Regions from separate parts of the Kitasatospora sp. NPDC001547 genome, predicted to be linked through region 1. Evidence: riboswitches for the same ligand, from Rfam matches in the RefSeq annotation. Region 1 holds a riboswitch; the other holds the start of a gene.
The links. Region 1 has a riboswitch for glycine ahead of gcvT (glycine cleavage system aminomethyltransferase GcvT). Riboswitches for the same ligand answer to the same signal wherever they lie in the genome.
Positions count from the first base shown of each region.

Region 1 (7,339 bases):
CTTTGTGGGGTTCCAGCACGCGCGGTGCGTTGCGCAGAACTCTCTGCCATCCGAACTGGCTTGCGCCAGCCCTGACAACCGACAGATGCCCAACTGTGATCTGCGCGCATGCACCTTCCCGATCTTCGGCATACACCTCTTCACATGGCTGTAACTGCCATGTCAAGATGACCGGGCCGCACATCCGGAAATTCGTCCGGAAAGCATCGAAGCCGACTTGACGGACAATCAAGTCGGCTTCGCGGGAATGGGTTTCGGGAATCAGCGCCCGGGGTAGCCGGGCCACGGCCGCTGCGGCGACGGCTGCTGCCAGCCCGGCGCCGGCGGCTGGGTGCCGTACGCGTAGCCCGGCATCGACTGCCCGGGGTACGGCGGCGGGGGCACCGGCGGGTACGGACCGGTCGGCGGGCGGCCCGACTCCCGGTCGAAGAACGGCCGGGCGTTGGCGCGCATCCACAGCGCCACCGGGTCGTACTCGTCCGACATCGCCACCGTGGACACCGCCAGCCCCTCCGGGGCCACCGCGATGGCGCGCCGCATCAGCGCCCGCACCGCCTCCACCGCCGGCGGCGAGCTCTCGTACAGGTCGAGGCCGATCGCCAGGTACGGCTCCCCCACCGCGGGCTGCACCCAGGCCCGGCGCAGCGCACGTACCGCGCGCACCTCGCCGGCCTGCCGCTCCAGCAGCGCGAAGAACGGCTGGGCGTTCAGCTGCGGCTCGCTCAGCTTCAACGGCCCGGCCGGCAGCCGGTCCAGGCCCGCGGCGACCCGCCGCAGGTCCGCCCACGGCACCCCGACGCCCCCGCCGGGCGCGTGCGGGTTGAGCCACAGGCCCCAGCGGGTGCGGTACAGCGAGGCCGCGATCTCCCGGCCGGAGATGACCTCGTGGGCCCGCGCCCAGCCGGAGGAGGTCAGTTGTTCGGGCGAGGTGACGGCCGGCGCGTAGCCGTGGCCGCTGATCTCCATGTTCCCGTACTGCGCGTCCGGGCTGCCCGGCGTGCCGTGCCACAGCAGCATCCAGACCCGGCCGTCCGCCAGCGCGTGCAGCAGCCGCTCGTACGCGTCGTAGCGCTCCGGCGCGACATCGCCCAGGGCGCGCTCCAACGCGCCGGGATCAGCTCCCGGGCGCCCGGCGGCCGGTGCCTGGCCCCAGGCCCCCGGCACACCGCCCGCTCCCGTTCCCGCACTCATGCGCCCACCTCGCCGCGCCTCTTTCCCTCAACCCGCCGGCCCGTCGGCCGTCTGCACGCACCCTATGGCGCGGCACCGGCCACCGCCACGGCGACGTGCCTCTGATACGAACCCGCTCACGCCCGCGTATAGAAGGGCAGTACCCGGGTGAGCAGCCACTCGACCACCGGGTCGTCGGCGAGGTCGAGCAGTACGAGGTGGACGCCGCCGGGCAGCGGCGCGGTTCCCAGCGCTCGGCCGAGCGCGTCGTTCACCGCGGCCGGATCGGCCGGCGCCGCCGGGTCCAACTGGACGCCCACGAACATCACGGTCGGCTCGCCCTCGATGCTGGCCAGCGCCCTGCGGGCGGTCAGCACCCCCGGCAGCGCCGAGAGTTCGGCCCGGCAGGCGGCCAGGAAGTGCTCCGGGTCCTCGCCCGGCACCGGCTCGCGCAGCGCCACCCGCCCGCCGGTCGGCGCCGGGTCGCCGGCGGCGTCCCAGCGGTCCTCGCGGGGGCCGCGGCGCAGCTCGGCGACGCCCTGCGGCGGGACCGGCAGGCCCACCGCCGCTTCCGGGTTCACCGCGATGCCCACGCCCAGCGGCAGCCCGCGGGCGAACTCCCACACCGGCGCGATCGCGAAGGCCATCCCGGGCGCCTGCTGGAGGAACACCTCCTGCGAGGAGAACACCGGCACGTACGGGTCGCCGCCCAGCTCGATCGTCGGCAGGTCCAGCGACTGCCCCTGCGGGTCGCCGCCGGCCGGCAGCGGCACCCACACCTGGCTGCGCGCCAGCACCTCGATCACCCGCGGCGTCGCGCCCGGGTCGCCCAGGGCCGCGGTCAGCACCTGCTCCAGCTCGTTGGCCGGCCAGGAGCCGCCCGCAGGCGCCTCCTCCGGTCCGCCCCACCCCTGCTGCTGCTCCACCGGGTACCCCATGCGCCGCCGATTCCGCCCTCTGCCGTTCGGCCGCCCTCTGCTGCGCCGACGCGCAGCAGTCTAGAGGCGCGCGGGGGCGGGGTCAGGACTCGTGTTCGGGTCCCGCGCGGTGTGACCGGGTCCCCCCTCCCCTCGTCGTCCCGGACGTGCCATGATGTGCGCGTCCGACGGCATGCGCCGCGGGCCCCCACAACTCCATACCGGCCGCTCGAACCCGCGCGGGAGAGCCCGGAGTGCCGTTCAGGCACAGCCGGCGCCGAAGGAGCAAGTCCTCCCCGGAATCTCTCAGGCACCCCTACCGCACGGGTTAGGCACATCTGGAAAGCGGCGCCCGGCCCTGTCGTGCGCCCACCCACGGTGCAAGCCGCCATGCTGTCCCCCAAGCTGGAAACAGCTGCGGGCAGGTGGGCGGTGAAGCTCTCAGGTTCGACGACAGATGGGGAGACCCACGCCGCCGCATGCCCGCGCGCAGGGTCGGCCCCCGAGCGGGTCCGGTCCGGTGCGCGCACCCCTGAGTGCCCCGACCGAGGAGTTCCTGGCCATGTCGTCCCTCCGCCTGACCGCGCTCGACGCGCTGCACCGCGCCCTCGGCGCGACCATGACCGACTTCGCCGGCTGGGACATGCCGCTGCGCTACGGCAGCGAGCGCGAGGAGCACCTCGCGGTCCGCACCAAGGCCGGCCTGTTCGACCTCTCGCACATGGGCGAGATCACCGTCACCGGCCCGCAGGCCGGCGAGATGCTGGACCACGCGCTGGTCGGCTTCGTCTCCGCGCTGGGCGTGCTGCGCGCCCGCTACACCATGATCTGCGCCGAGGACGGCGGCATCCTGGACGACCTGATCGTCTACCGCCTGCGCGAGGACGCCTTCCTGGTCGTCGCCAACGCCTCCAACGCCCAGCTGGTCCTCGACGAGCTGATCGCCCGCGCCAAGGGCTTCGATGCCGTCGTCACCGACGACCGCGACACCTACGCGCTGATCGCCGTCCAGGGCCCGGAGGCCACCGCCATCCTGGCGAAGACCACCGACGCCGACCTGCCCGGCCTGAAGTACTACGCGATCCTCCCGGCCCAGGTGGCCGGCCGCGACGTGCTGCTCGCCCGCACCGGCTACACCGGCGAGGACGGCTTCGAGATCTTCTGCCACCCGGTCGACGCCGAGCCGGTCTGGCAGGCGCTGACCGCCGCGGGCGAGGGCCACGGCCTGGTCCCGTGCGGCCTGTCCTGCCGCGACACGCTGCGCCTGGAGGCCGGAATGCCGCTGTACGGGCACGAGCTGTCCACCGACCTCACCCCGTTCGACGCCGGCCTGGGCCGGGTCGTCCGCTTCGACAAGACCACCAACGAGGGCGCGTTCGTCGGCCGCAAGGCGCTGGAGCAGGCCGCCGCCGCGGCCGAGACCAACCCGCCGAAGGTGCTGGTCGGCCTCGTCTCCGAGGGCAAGCGGGTGCCGCGCGCCGAGTACACCGTGGTCTCCGCCGACGGCGAGCCGATCGGCCGGATCACCTCGGGCGCGCCGTCCCCGACGCTGGGGCAGCCGATCGCGATGGCCTACGTCGACGCCGCCCACGCCGCCCCCGGCACCACCGTCGCGGTGGACGTGCGCGGCAAGCACGAGCCCGTCCAGGTCGTCGCGCTGCCGTTCTACAAGCGCGCCCGCTGAGCCCCGCCGGGCCCCGGTTTTCCCCATACACGCACGTCGCGGCCGTCCGCGCGGCGGCCCGCTTCGTCGTACCCGCTTCCCATCCTGGAGAATGACGCCATGAGCAACCCCCAGCACCTGCAGTACACCAAGGAGCACGAGTGGCTGACCGCCGCGGACGCGGAGGGTGTCTCCACGGTCGGCATCACCGCGCACGCCGCCGACGCGCTCGGTGACATCGTCTACGTGCAGCTCCCCGAGGTCGGTGACACCGTGACCGCCGGCGAGACCTGCGGCGAGCTGGAGTCCACCAAGTCGGTCAGCGACCTGTACTCCCCGGTGACCGGCGAGGTCACCGAGGTCAACCAGGACGTCCTGGACGACAACGCCCTGGTCAACAGCGCCCCGTTCGAGGGCGGCTGGCTGTTCAAGGTGCGCGTCGAGGCCACCGACGAGCTGCTCAGCGCCGACGAGTACGACGCGCTCACCAACCCCCAGGGCTGATCCGCCTGCCAGGGGCGGTCGCGCGGCGGCCGCCCCGCCCCGGCCCCTTTCCCTCCTCCTCCCGGGAAGACCACACCATGACGGTTCTCAACCAGTCCCTGCACGCCCTCGACCCGGAGATCGCCGCCGCGGTCGACGCCGAGCTGCACCGCCAGCAGACCACCCTGGAGATGATCGCCTCCGAGAACTTCGCCCCGGTGGCGGTCATGGAGGCCCAGGGCTCGGTGCTCACCAACAAGTACGCGGAGGGCTACCCCGGCCGCCGCTACTACGGCGGCTGCGAGCACGTCGACGTGGTCGAGCAGATCGCGATCGACCGCATCAAGGCGCTGTTCGGCGCCGAGCACGCCAACGTCCAGCCGCACTCCGGCGCACAGGCCAACGCCGCCGCGATGTTCGCGCTGATCCAGCCGGGCGACACCATCCTGGGCCTGTCGCTGGCCCACGGCGGTCACCTGACCCACGGCATGAAGATCAACTTCTCCGGCAAGCTCTACGACGTGGCCGCGTACCACGTGGACGAGAAGACCGGCCAGGTCGACATGGCCGAGGTCGAGCGCCTCGCCAAGGAGCACCAGCCGAAGCTGATCATCGCCGGCTGGTCGGCCTACCCGCGCCAGCTCGACTTCGCCGCGTTCCGCCGGATCGCCGACGAGGTCGGCGCGCTGCTCATGGTGGACATGGCGCACTTCGCCGGCCTGGTGGCCGCCGGGCTGCACCCGAACCCGGTGCCGTACGCGGACGTGGTCACCACCACCACCCACAAGACCCTGGGCGGCCCGCGCGGCGGCGTCATCCTGTCCAAGGCCGAGTACGCCAAGAAGATCAACTCCGCGGTCTTCCCCGGCCAGCAGGGCGGCCCGCTGGAGCACGTGATCGCCGGCAAGGCGGTCGCCTTCAAGGTCGCGGCCTCGGAGGAGTTCAAGGAGCGCCAGCAGCGCACCCTGGACGGCGCCCGCATCCTCGCCGAGCGCCTGCTCCAGGCCGACGTGGCCGAGGCCGGCGCCTCCGTGCTCTCCGGCGGCACCGACGTCCACCTGGTCCTGGTCGACCTGCGCAACAGCCAGCTCGACGGCCAGCAGGCCGAGGACCGGCTGCACGAGGTCGGCATCACCGTCAACCGCAACGCGATCCCGAACGACCCGCGCCCGCCGATGGTCACCTCGGGCCTGCGCATCGGCACCCCGGCCCTGGCCACCCGCGGCTTCCAGGCCGAGGACTTCCGCGAGGTCGCCGACATCATCGCCGAGGCGCTCAAGCCCGCCTTCGACGAGACCGTCGCCGACGCCCTGAAGGCCCGGGTCGCCGCCCTGGCCGAGAAGTACCCGCTGTACCCGAACCTCTGATCACCGCGGTGATCCTTCGGGCGGGGTGACGGGCCTCACCCCTCCGGCGTACCTGGCACCCCGGGGCACCGCGCACACTGGACTGTGCGCGCGGTGCCCCGTCCCGTGTCGGCCCCTCCCTGCCCGCAAGTCCTTCCACGAGACCAGACAAGGACGTCCCCCGTGGCCATCAGCGTCTTCGACCTCTTCTCCATCGGCATCGGCCCGTCGAGCTCCCACACCGTGGGCCCGATGCGCGCCGCCCGGATGTTCGCCCGCCGACTGCGCTCCGAAGGCCTGCTGGACCGCGTGACGGGCGTGCGCGCCGAGCTGTACGGCTCGCTCGGCGCCACCGGCCACGGCCACGGCACCCCGAAGGCCGTCCTGCTGGGCCTGGAGGACAACTCGCCCCGCACCGTCGACGTCGACCAGGCCGACAAGGACGTCGAGCGGATCATCGCCGAGAAGCGGCTCAGCCTGCTCGGCGAGCACCCCGTCGACTTCGACCCGGACACCCAGCTGGTGCTGCACCGCCGCCGCTCGCTGCCGTACCACGCCAACGGGATGACCCTGTGGGCGTACGCGGCGGACGGCTCCACCCTGCTGGAGAAGACCTACTACTCGGTCGGCGGCGGCTTCGTGGTGGACGAGGACGCGATCGGCGCGGACCGGGTCAAGCCCGACGACACCGTGCTGAAGTACCCCTTCCGCACCGGCGACGAGCTGCTGCGGCTCAGCCGGGAGACCGGGCTGTCGATCTCCGCCCTGATGCTGGAGAACGAGAAGGCCTGGCGCAGCGAGGAGGAGATCCGGACCGGGCTGCTGGAGATCTGGTCCGTGATGCAGGAGTGCGTGCGGGCCGGCATGTCCCGCGAGGGCATCCTGCCGGGCGGCCTCAAGGTCCGCCGCCGGGCGGCCGCGGGCGCCCGGGCGCTGCGCGCCGAGGGCATCGGGCCGGCCAACGCGATGGAGTGGGTGACCCTCTACGCGATGGCCGTCAACGAGGAGAACGCCTCCGGGCGGCGGGTGGTCACCGCGCCGACCAACGGCGCGGCGGGCATCATCCCGGCCGTCCTGCACTACTACCTGAACTTCATCCCGGGCGCCGACGACGACGGCATCGTCCGCTTCCTGCTCGCGGCCGGCGCCATCGGCATGCTGTTCAAGGAGAACGCCTCCATCTCCGGCGCCGAGGTCGGCTGCCAGGGCGAGGTCGGCTCCGCCTGCTCGATGGCCGCGGGCGGCCTCGCCGAGGTCCTCGGCGGCACCCCCGAGCAGGTCGAGAACGCCGCCGAGATCGGCATCGAGCACAACCTCGGCCTCACCTGCGACCCGGTCGGCGGCCTGGTCCAGATCCCCTGCATCGAGCGCAACGGCATGGCCTCGGTCAAGGCCGTCACGGCGGCCCGGATGGCGCTGCGCGGCGACGGCCGGCACCACGTCTCGCTGGACAAGGCGATCAAGACGATGAAGGAGACCGGCGCCGACATGAAGATCAAGTACAAGGAGACCTCGCGCGGCGGCCTCGCCGTGAACGTCATCGAGTGCTGATTCCGGCACATCGAGTGCTGATCCCGGCATTCTGAAGGCCCCCGGGCGGACCCCCGTCCCGCCCGGGGGCCTTCGCCGTCCCCCGTTCCCTCCCCCGTCGCTCCCTGGCTCAGGCCGCGAACGGGCGGGCCCGCCGGGCGTCCCGCAGCGCCCGCGCCCACCAGGTGAGCTGGTCGAGCATGGTCTTGGCGGCGGCGTCGGCGGCCGGG
Region 1 covers NZ_JBIAVL010000003.1:555,297-562,635, reverse strand. The annotation lists gene ACFY0X_RS08160 (enhanced serine sensitivity protein SseB C-terminal domain-containing protein) at 262-1,191, opposite strand; gene ACFY0X_RS08155 (enhanced serine sensitivity protein SseB C-terminal domain-containing protein) at 1,308-2,108, opposite strand; glycine riboswitch at 2,318-2,419, shown strand; gene gcvT (glycine cleavage system aminomethyltransferase GcvT) at 2,650-3,771, shown strand; gene gcvH (glycine cleavage system protein GcvH) at 3,871-4,254, shown strand; gene glyA (serine hydroxymethyltransferase) at 4,332-5,600, shown strand; gene ACFY0X_RS08135 (L-serine ammonia-lyase) at 5,763-7,130, shown strand; gene ACFY0X_RS08130 (NADPH-dependent FMN reductase) at 7,240-7,339, opposite strand, start outside.

Region 2 (7,339 bases), on a different contig from region 1:
TAGTGAATGAACTGAAGTAACCATGCCGGGTGATACTTCAGAGTGTCAAATATCGAGTGGTTAAGCTTTGGCAAAGGCGAACGGTCCGGTACGCGACAAGGGCCCCGGACGGTGTCCGGGGCCCTTGTCGGGGGTGTTGTCAGACGAGCGGCCGTACGGGAGCCGGGCGGGACGAGGCGGCGGCCGGGGTCGAGTCGGTCGGCGAGCCGTGGGCCTGGCCGGCGGTGGTGTCATGGACTTCGACGTGCTCGCGGCGGAGCTCCTCCCGGACCGTCTCCTCGGTGGTGTACCGCTCGACGATCAGGCGGACCCGCTCGATGGGGGCGAGGTGCTTGTGGACCACCGGGCGTTCCTCGCGGATGGTGACCTCCTCGACGGCCTCGGCGATGTCCTTCTCGGTGAGCGCGGCACGCTCGGCCTCGCTGACCGGCATCCGTTCGACCCGGACGCGCTCGCGGACCACCGGGACGCGGCGCTCGACCTGTTCGGTCGTCACGTACTTGCGCAGCTTCGCGGTGCCGAGGGTGTGCCACTCGGTGGTGATCTCCAGCCGCTCCTCGCGGCAGGTGATCTCGACCGGGCCGCTGGGGGCGGAGCCGGTGTTCGCGGCGGTGGTCGTGGTGGGGGCGGGCGCGGGGGCCGGCTGCGAGTGCGGCCTCGGCTCCATGGCGGGCGCCACGGACGGGGTGGTGGGCGGGGCGGTCGTGGAGGTGGCGGCCGAGGGAGTGCTGAGGGTCCGCATGTCGGCCTCCGGGGCGGTCCTGGTGGTGTCGGCGACGGTGGGGGCGGTGAGGGTCGGGGCGGTGGAGCCGGGCGCGGCGGCGGTGGGAACCGGGGTCCTGGCCGGGGCCGGCTCGGGCGAGCGCTCGGGGGTGTGGAAGGTGAGCGGCTTGGCCGGGGCCGCCGCGGTGGTGGTGGCGGCGGCTGCCGTGGTGCCGAAGTCGAGGTCGGGCTGCTTGGCGTGGCTGCCGTTCTCGCCGTTCGGGCGGCCGTCCATCGAGGTGTCGAGCCCGTAGTAGCGGTAGAGCTGGAGCTCCTGGGCGGGGGACAGGTGCTGGCCGACGCCGAAGTCCGGCGACTCCTTCACCAGCGACTTGTCGTACGGCACCCGGAGTTCCTCACCGGAGAACTCGCTCGTGGTCAGTGGGACGAAGGCGTCCCGGCCGAAGATGCCGGTCCGGACCGCGGCCCACTCCGGCCGGCCGGTGGCGTCGTCCAGGTAGACCTCGTCGACCGTGCCGATCTTGTCTCCGTTGCGGTCGACGGCCTTGTGACCGATGAGGTCCCGTGGGTCGATGTCGGTCTGCACTCTTTCCTCCCGTGCGCTGAGCCTGCGGAAGTCCCGCAGAAAGGCGGCCGGAGCACCCGTGCCGGTCGCCACTTCACACCAAAAGCCATGAATCGGGCGGTCGCTACCGGGGTGCGCCCGGACGGGCGGCGCGCTGGACCGTCCGGGGGACGCGCGTAGACCCCGAGTGACCTGACGCACCCGTGATCGGAGGGCCTCCCGCTGGTACCCTGGGCGGCGACCGCAGAGCCCGCTCGGGAGAGTCTCCGACCGCGAAAACCGCTGGTCGGAGCGCCGAAGGAGCAACTCCTCCCCGGAATCTCTCAGGCATCCGTACCGTGTGGGGTAGGTCACTCTGGAAAGCAGGGCAGGAGTGTCGGCATGGGAGCCGGCGATCACCACCCTCACCGACGGTGCAAGCCGGCGGGGTGCCACAGCGCTCCGTGCGGGTGAAGCTCTCAGGTCCCGATGACAGAGGGGGAGGCCTGTCGGGTCCGCCCGCCCCGGTTCGTCCGCTGTGCGCAGCGGCGACGGCCGGCCGGCGTGCGTACCCCCGCCGGTCCGTGACCAGGAGGCCTCGACCACCATGAACGCCCAGCCGAACGCGGGACGCCCCACCAGCGCCTCGACCCTCACCGAGCTTGAGCTGGCCAGCCCCTTCGAGAACCGCCACATCGGCCCCGACGCCGCCGCGCAGGAGAAGATGCTGGCGTCCGTCGGCTACGGCTCGCTGGACGAGCTCGCGGCCACCGCGGTGCCCGAGGCGATCCGTTCCATCACCGCCCTGGACCTGCCCGCGGGCCGGACCGAGGCCCAGGTCCTCGCCGAGCTGCGCGAGCTGGCCGGCCGCAACCAGGTGCTCCAGCCGATGATCGGCCTGGGCTACTACGGCACCTTCACCCCGCCGGTGGTCCTGCGCAACGTCATGGAGAACCCGGCCTGGTACACCGCCTACACCCCGTACCAGCCGGAGATCTCGCAGGGCCGCCTGGAGGCGCTGCTCAACTTCCAGACCGTGGTCTCCGACCTGACCGGCCTGCCGACCTCCGGCTCCTCGCTGCTGGACGAGGGCACCGCGGCCGCCGAGGCGATGGCGCTGGCCCGCCGCGTCACCAAGGTCAAGGGCGGTGTCTTCCTGGTCGACGCCGAGACCCTGCCGCAGACCGTCGCGGTGATCAACACCCGCGCGGTGCCGACCGGCGTCGAGGTCGTCGTCGCCGACCTGTCCGAGGGCATCCCGGCCGAGATCGCCGAGCGCGGCGTCTTCGGCGTGCTGCTCCAGTACCCGGGCGCCACCGGCGTGGTCCGCGACCTCGCCCCGGTGATCGAGCAGGCGCACGGCCTGGGCGCGATCGTCGCCGTCGCCGCCGACCTGCTCGCGCTGACCCTGCTCAAGTCCCCGGGCTCGCTGGGCGCCGACATCGCCTGCGGCACCTCGCAGCGCTTCGGTGTCCCGATGGGCTTCGGCGGCCCGCACGCCGGCTACCTGTCGGTGCGCGCCGAGTACGCCCGCTCGCTGCCCGGCCGCCTGGTCGGCGTCTCCGTCGACGCCGACGGCAACCGCGCCTACCGCCTGGCGCTGCAGACCCGCGAGCAGCACATCCGCCGCGAGAAGGCCACCAGCAACATCTGCACCGCCCAGGTGCTGCTCGCCGTGATGGCCTCGATGTACGCCGTCTACCACGGCCCGGACGGCCTGGCCGACATCGCCCGCCGTACCCACCGCTACGCCGCCGCCCTCGCCGAGGGCCTGCGGGCCGGCGGCGTCGAGCTGCTGCACGGCGAGTTCTTCGACACCGTCACCGCCGTCGTCCCGGGCCGCGCCGCCGAGATCGCCGCCGCCGCCCGCGCCAACGGCATCAACCTGTACCAGGACGGCGAGGACCGGATCTCCGTCTCCACCGACGAGACCACCACCCGCGAGCACCTGGCCGGCGTCTGGGCCGCGTTCGGCGTCCCCGCCGTCGAGGTCGCCGAGGCCGCCGACGCGCTGCCCGCCGGGTTGCTGCGCGAGGACGAGTACCTGACCCACCCGGTCTTCCACAGCCACCGCTCGGAGACCGCCATGCTGCGCTACCTGCGCCGCCTGTCGGACCGGGACTACGCGCTGGACCGCGGCATGATCCCGCTGGGCTCCTGCACCATGAAGCTCAACGCGACCACCGAGATGGAGGCGGTGACCTGGCCGGAGTTCGGCCAGCTGCACCCCTTCGCGCCGATCGACCAGGCCCAGGGCTACCTGACCCTGATCCGCCAGCTGGAGCAGCAGCTGGCCGAGGTGACCGGCTACGACGCCGTGTCGATCCAGCCGAACGCGGGCTCGCAGGGCGAGCTGGCCGGCCTGCTGGCCGTGCGCGCCTACCACCACGCCAACGGCGACACCCAGCGCGACGTCTGCCTGATCCCGTCCTCGGCGCACGGCACCAACGCGGCCTCCGCGGTGATGGCCGGCATGCGCGTGGTCGTGGTGAAGACCCTGGTCGACGGCGACGTGGACGTCGACGACCTGAAGGCCAAGATCGAGCAGCACCGCGACAACCTCGCCGTGCTGATGGTCACCTACCCGTCCACCCACGGCGTGTACGAGACCCAGATCACCGACATCTGCGCCCTGGTGCACGAGGCCGGCGGCCAGGTGTACGTGGACGGCGCCAACCTGAACGCCCTGGTCGGCCTCGCCAAGCCGGGCAAGTTCGGCGCGGACGTCTCGCACCTGAACCTGCACAAGACCTTCTGCATCCCGCACGGCGGTGGCGGCCCGGGCGTCGGCCCGGTCGCGGTGCGCGCCCACCTGGCGCCGTACCTGCCGAACCACCCGCTGCAGGAGGAGGCCGGCCCGGCCACCGGCGTCGGCCCGATCTCGGCCGCGCCGTGGGGCTCGGCGGCCATCCTGCCGATCTCCTGGGCGTACGTCCGGCTGATGGGCGGCGAGGGCCTCAAGCGTGCGACCCAGGTCGCGGTGCTGAACGCCAACTACATCGCCAAGCGCCTGGCGCCGCACTTCCCGGTGCTCTACACCGGCCCGGGCGGGCTGGTCGCGCACGAGTGCATCATCGACCTGCGCCCGCTGACCAAGGAGACGGGCGTGACGGTGGACGACATCGCCAAGCGCCTGATCGACTACGGCTTCCACGCGCCGACGATGTCGTTCCCGGTGGCCGGCACGCTGATGATCGAGCCGACCGAGTCCGAGGACCTGCACGAGATCGACCGGTTCTGCGACGCGATGATCACCATCCGGGCCGAGATCGACAAGGTCGGCTCGGGCGAGTGGGCGGCCGACGACAACCCGCTGCGCAACGCCCCGCACACCGCCGCCACGCTGGCCGGCGACTGGGCGCACGGCTACTCGCGGCAGGAGGCGGTCTTCCCGGCGGGTGTGAACCCGGCCGACAAGTACTGGCCGCCGGTGAGCCGGATCGACGGCGCGTACGGCGACCGCAATCTGGTCTGCTCCTGCCCGCCGCTGGACGAGTACGGCGTCTGACCGGACCGGGCTCCGGAGGTCCGGGTCGGACGGCAGGGCCCCGGCGGAGTTTCCGCCGGGGCCCTGCCCGTTGCGCCGGTCGAGTCGGCGGCTGCCCCCGCCGTCCGGACGGACCGGGTGGTCAGGCCGCGTGGGCGACGGGGCGGCGCGGGGCGATCACCCGGCCGTCGGGCAGCAGTTCCCCGGTGTCCTCGAACAGGACGACGCCGTTGCAGAGCAGGCTCCAGCCCTGCTCCGGGTGGCGGGCCACCGACGCGGCCGCCTCGCGGTCCTCGGACTCGGCCGACGGGCACTCAGGACGGTGCTGGCACATACGCGTACCCTCGCTTCGCTCTGCGATCCTCCCCGTGGTGCGGCGCCGGAGGTCGTACCGTCCGGAACCGCCGCGGTGGTCGGATCCTGTCCGCACGCCGGCCAGGTGTGGACCGGCGTTCAAGTGGGTAGGACAGGTGGTCCTTCCACGCTGGTTCCCAGTGTCGGCATCCTGCGACCCGCGCGCAGGGATTTCGTGACATGCGCCACAACTCCCGGGCAGAGATCACCCGTTCAGGTGGGGCCGACGGGAAAAGACGCACCAGTGGGTCAGCCGGGGCATGGTCCGATGGGGCCATGCCCGATGGCCCGTTCGGGTGGTCACCGATCGGGTGAGGGGCTTCGGGGCGGGCCGGGAGGGTGCGCGGGGGGCCGCCGGGGTCGTCGGGAGGGTGCGCGGGCGCGGTCGAGGGCCGTCGGGCGGGTGGGCCCGGCGGCCCTCGGGGTCGTCGGCGGGTGTCAGGAGGAGCCCAGCAGCAGCGGCCGGGGGAGCGGGGCGCGGACGAGCAGCGGCAGCAGCTCGGCGGCCGGGTAGGCGCGGTGGGCGGTGACGCCGAGCGGGGCCGGGGCCAGCGGGATCAGCAGGTCGGCGGCCGGGCCGGCGTCGGGGCTGTGCAGCCACAGCGCCGTGGCGTACTGGCCGGGGAAGGTCAGCAGCCGGGGCTGCTGGCGGGTCCGGGAGCTCTGGGCGAGCTGCCAGGCCTCGCGCAGCGCCCGGACCGTCGAGTCGAGGTAGGGGCCGGCGGTGAAGTGGGAGAAGCTGTGGCCCTCGGCGCTCTGCACCACCTCGGCGGCGGCGGCCACCTCGGCGCCGTCCTTGATCAGGAAGCGCCAGCCGGTGCGGCGGGCGGCCGGCAGCTCCGGCCGCGGGCCGTCCAGGACGTGCACCGCGAGCGGGTGGGCGGGGAGCAGTGGGCCGGTCGGATGGCGCAGGGCTGCGGCGGCGGGCTGGCGCAGTGCGGTCTCCGAGTCGAGCGCGCCCAGGACCGCGCGCAGGGCGCTCGGTGGGGGCTGGGGGGGTTGCAGAGTCATGGCGGGTCCGCCTCTCCTAGCGAGATCGGCGTGCGAGTGCGGCATACCGGCGTGGCGGGCGACGCGTCCTCGATGACGGGGCCCGGCCGTGTCCGGTTGTGCAGGATCGCGGTGCCCGGCACGGTCGCCGCCGTCGACGTGGGGTTCGGAGCGGGGCGGGCCGGCCAGGGCGCTGTGCGAATTCGAACAGGTGCGCAGGGTGATCTGTTTATCACAGGCAGTGGTGCCGGGCAAGTCCACAGTTCCTCTGATTTTCCGTCAGATGCCTTGCAATGCAAGCCAGTACGCGCATTCGGGTATCGATCTTCGAGGTGGGCATGATGCTTGCACGGTCGGTCGACCGGGTGCTCGACGGGGTGGCTCTGGAGGAGGGGACCGTGGGCGAGAAGGTCGTGGCGACTCGGGCGGAACTGGCGGACCGGCAGCAGTACCGGCGCAAGCTCCACGCCTGTCTCGAAGCGCTCGGACGGATGCTCCAGGAGGACCGGTTCGACCGGCCGCGAGCCGTGGTGGGCCTGGAGATCGAGCTCAACCTGGCCGACGAGCAGGGCCTGCCGGCCATGAACAACGCGCAGGTGCTGAGCTCGATCGCCTCCAGCGACTTCCAGACCGAGCTGGGCCGGTTCAACATCGAGGTCAACATCACGCCGCACCGGCTCTGCGGGCACGTCTTCGAGGACCTGCGCGAGGAGATCGACACCGGGCTGCGCTACGCCGACCGGCGGGCGGCCGAGGTGGGCGCCCGGATCGTGATGGTGGGCATCCTGCCGACTCTGGAGCACGCCCACACCGGGCTGGACGCGATGAGCCACAACCAGCGGTACAGCCTGCTCAGCGACCAGATCCTGGCCGCCCGCGGGGAGGACATCGCACTGGACATCGAGGGGGTCGAGCACCTCCAGCTGGAGTCGATCACCATGGTGGCCGAGGCCGCCGCCACCTCGCTCCAACTGCACCTCCAGGTGACGCCGGAGCGGTTCTCCTCGGTCTGGAACGCGGCCCAGGCGATCTGCGGGCCGCAACTCGCGCTCGGCGCCAACTCGCCCTTCCTGTTCGGCCGGGAGCTGTGGCGGGAGACCCGTCCGGTGCTCTTCCAGCAGGCCTGCGACACCCGTACGGCGGAGCTCAAGGCGCAGGGCGTGCGCCCGATCACCTGGTTCGGCGAGCGCTGGGTGGACTCGGCGTACGACCTGTTCGAGGAGAACCTGAAGTACTTCCCC
Region 2 covers NZ_JBIAVL010000029.1:55,388-62,726, reverse strand. The annotation lists gene ACFY0X_RS33005 (PRC and DUF2382 domain-containing protein) at 140-1,309, opposite strand; glycine riboswitch at 1,534-1,637, shown strand; gene gcvP (aminomethyl-transferring glycine dehydrogenase) at 1,875-4,775, shown strand; gene ACFY0X_RS32995 (DUF5999 family protein) at 4,897-5,088, opposite strand; gene ACFY0X_RS32990 (hypothetical protein) at 5,547-6,119, opposite strand; gene ACFY0X_RS32985 (glutamate--cysteine ligase) at 6,497-7,339, shown strand, end outside.
Region 2: linked by a shared signal. The riboswitch ahead of gcvP (aminomethyl-transferring glycine dehydrogenase) and the one ahead of gcvT (glycine cleavage system aminomethyltransferase GcvT) in region 1 are both predicted to bind glycine.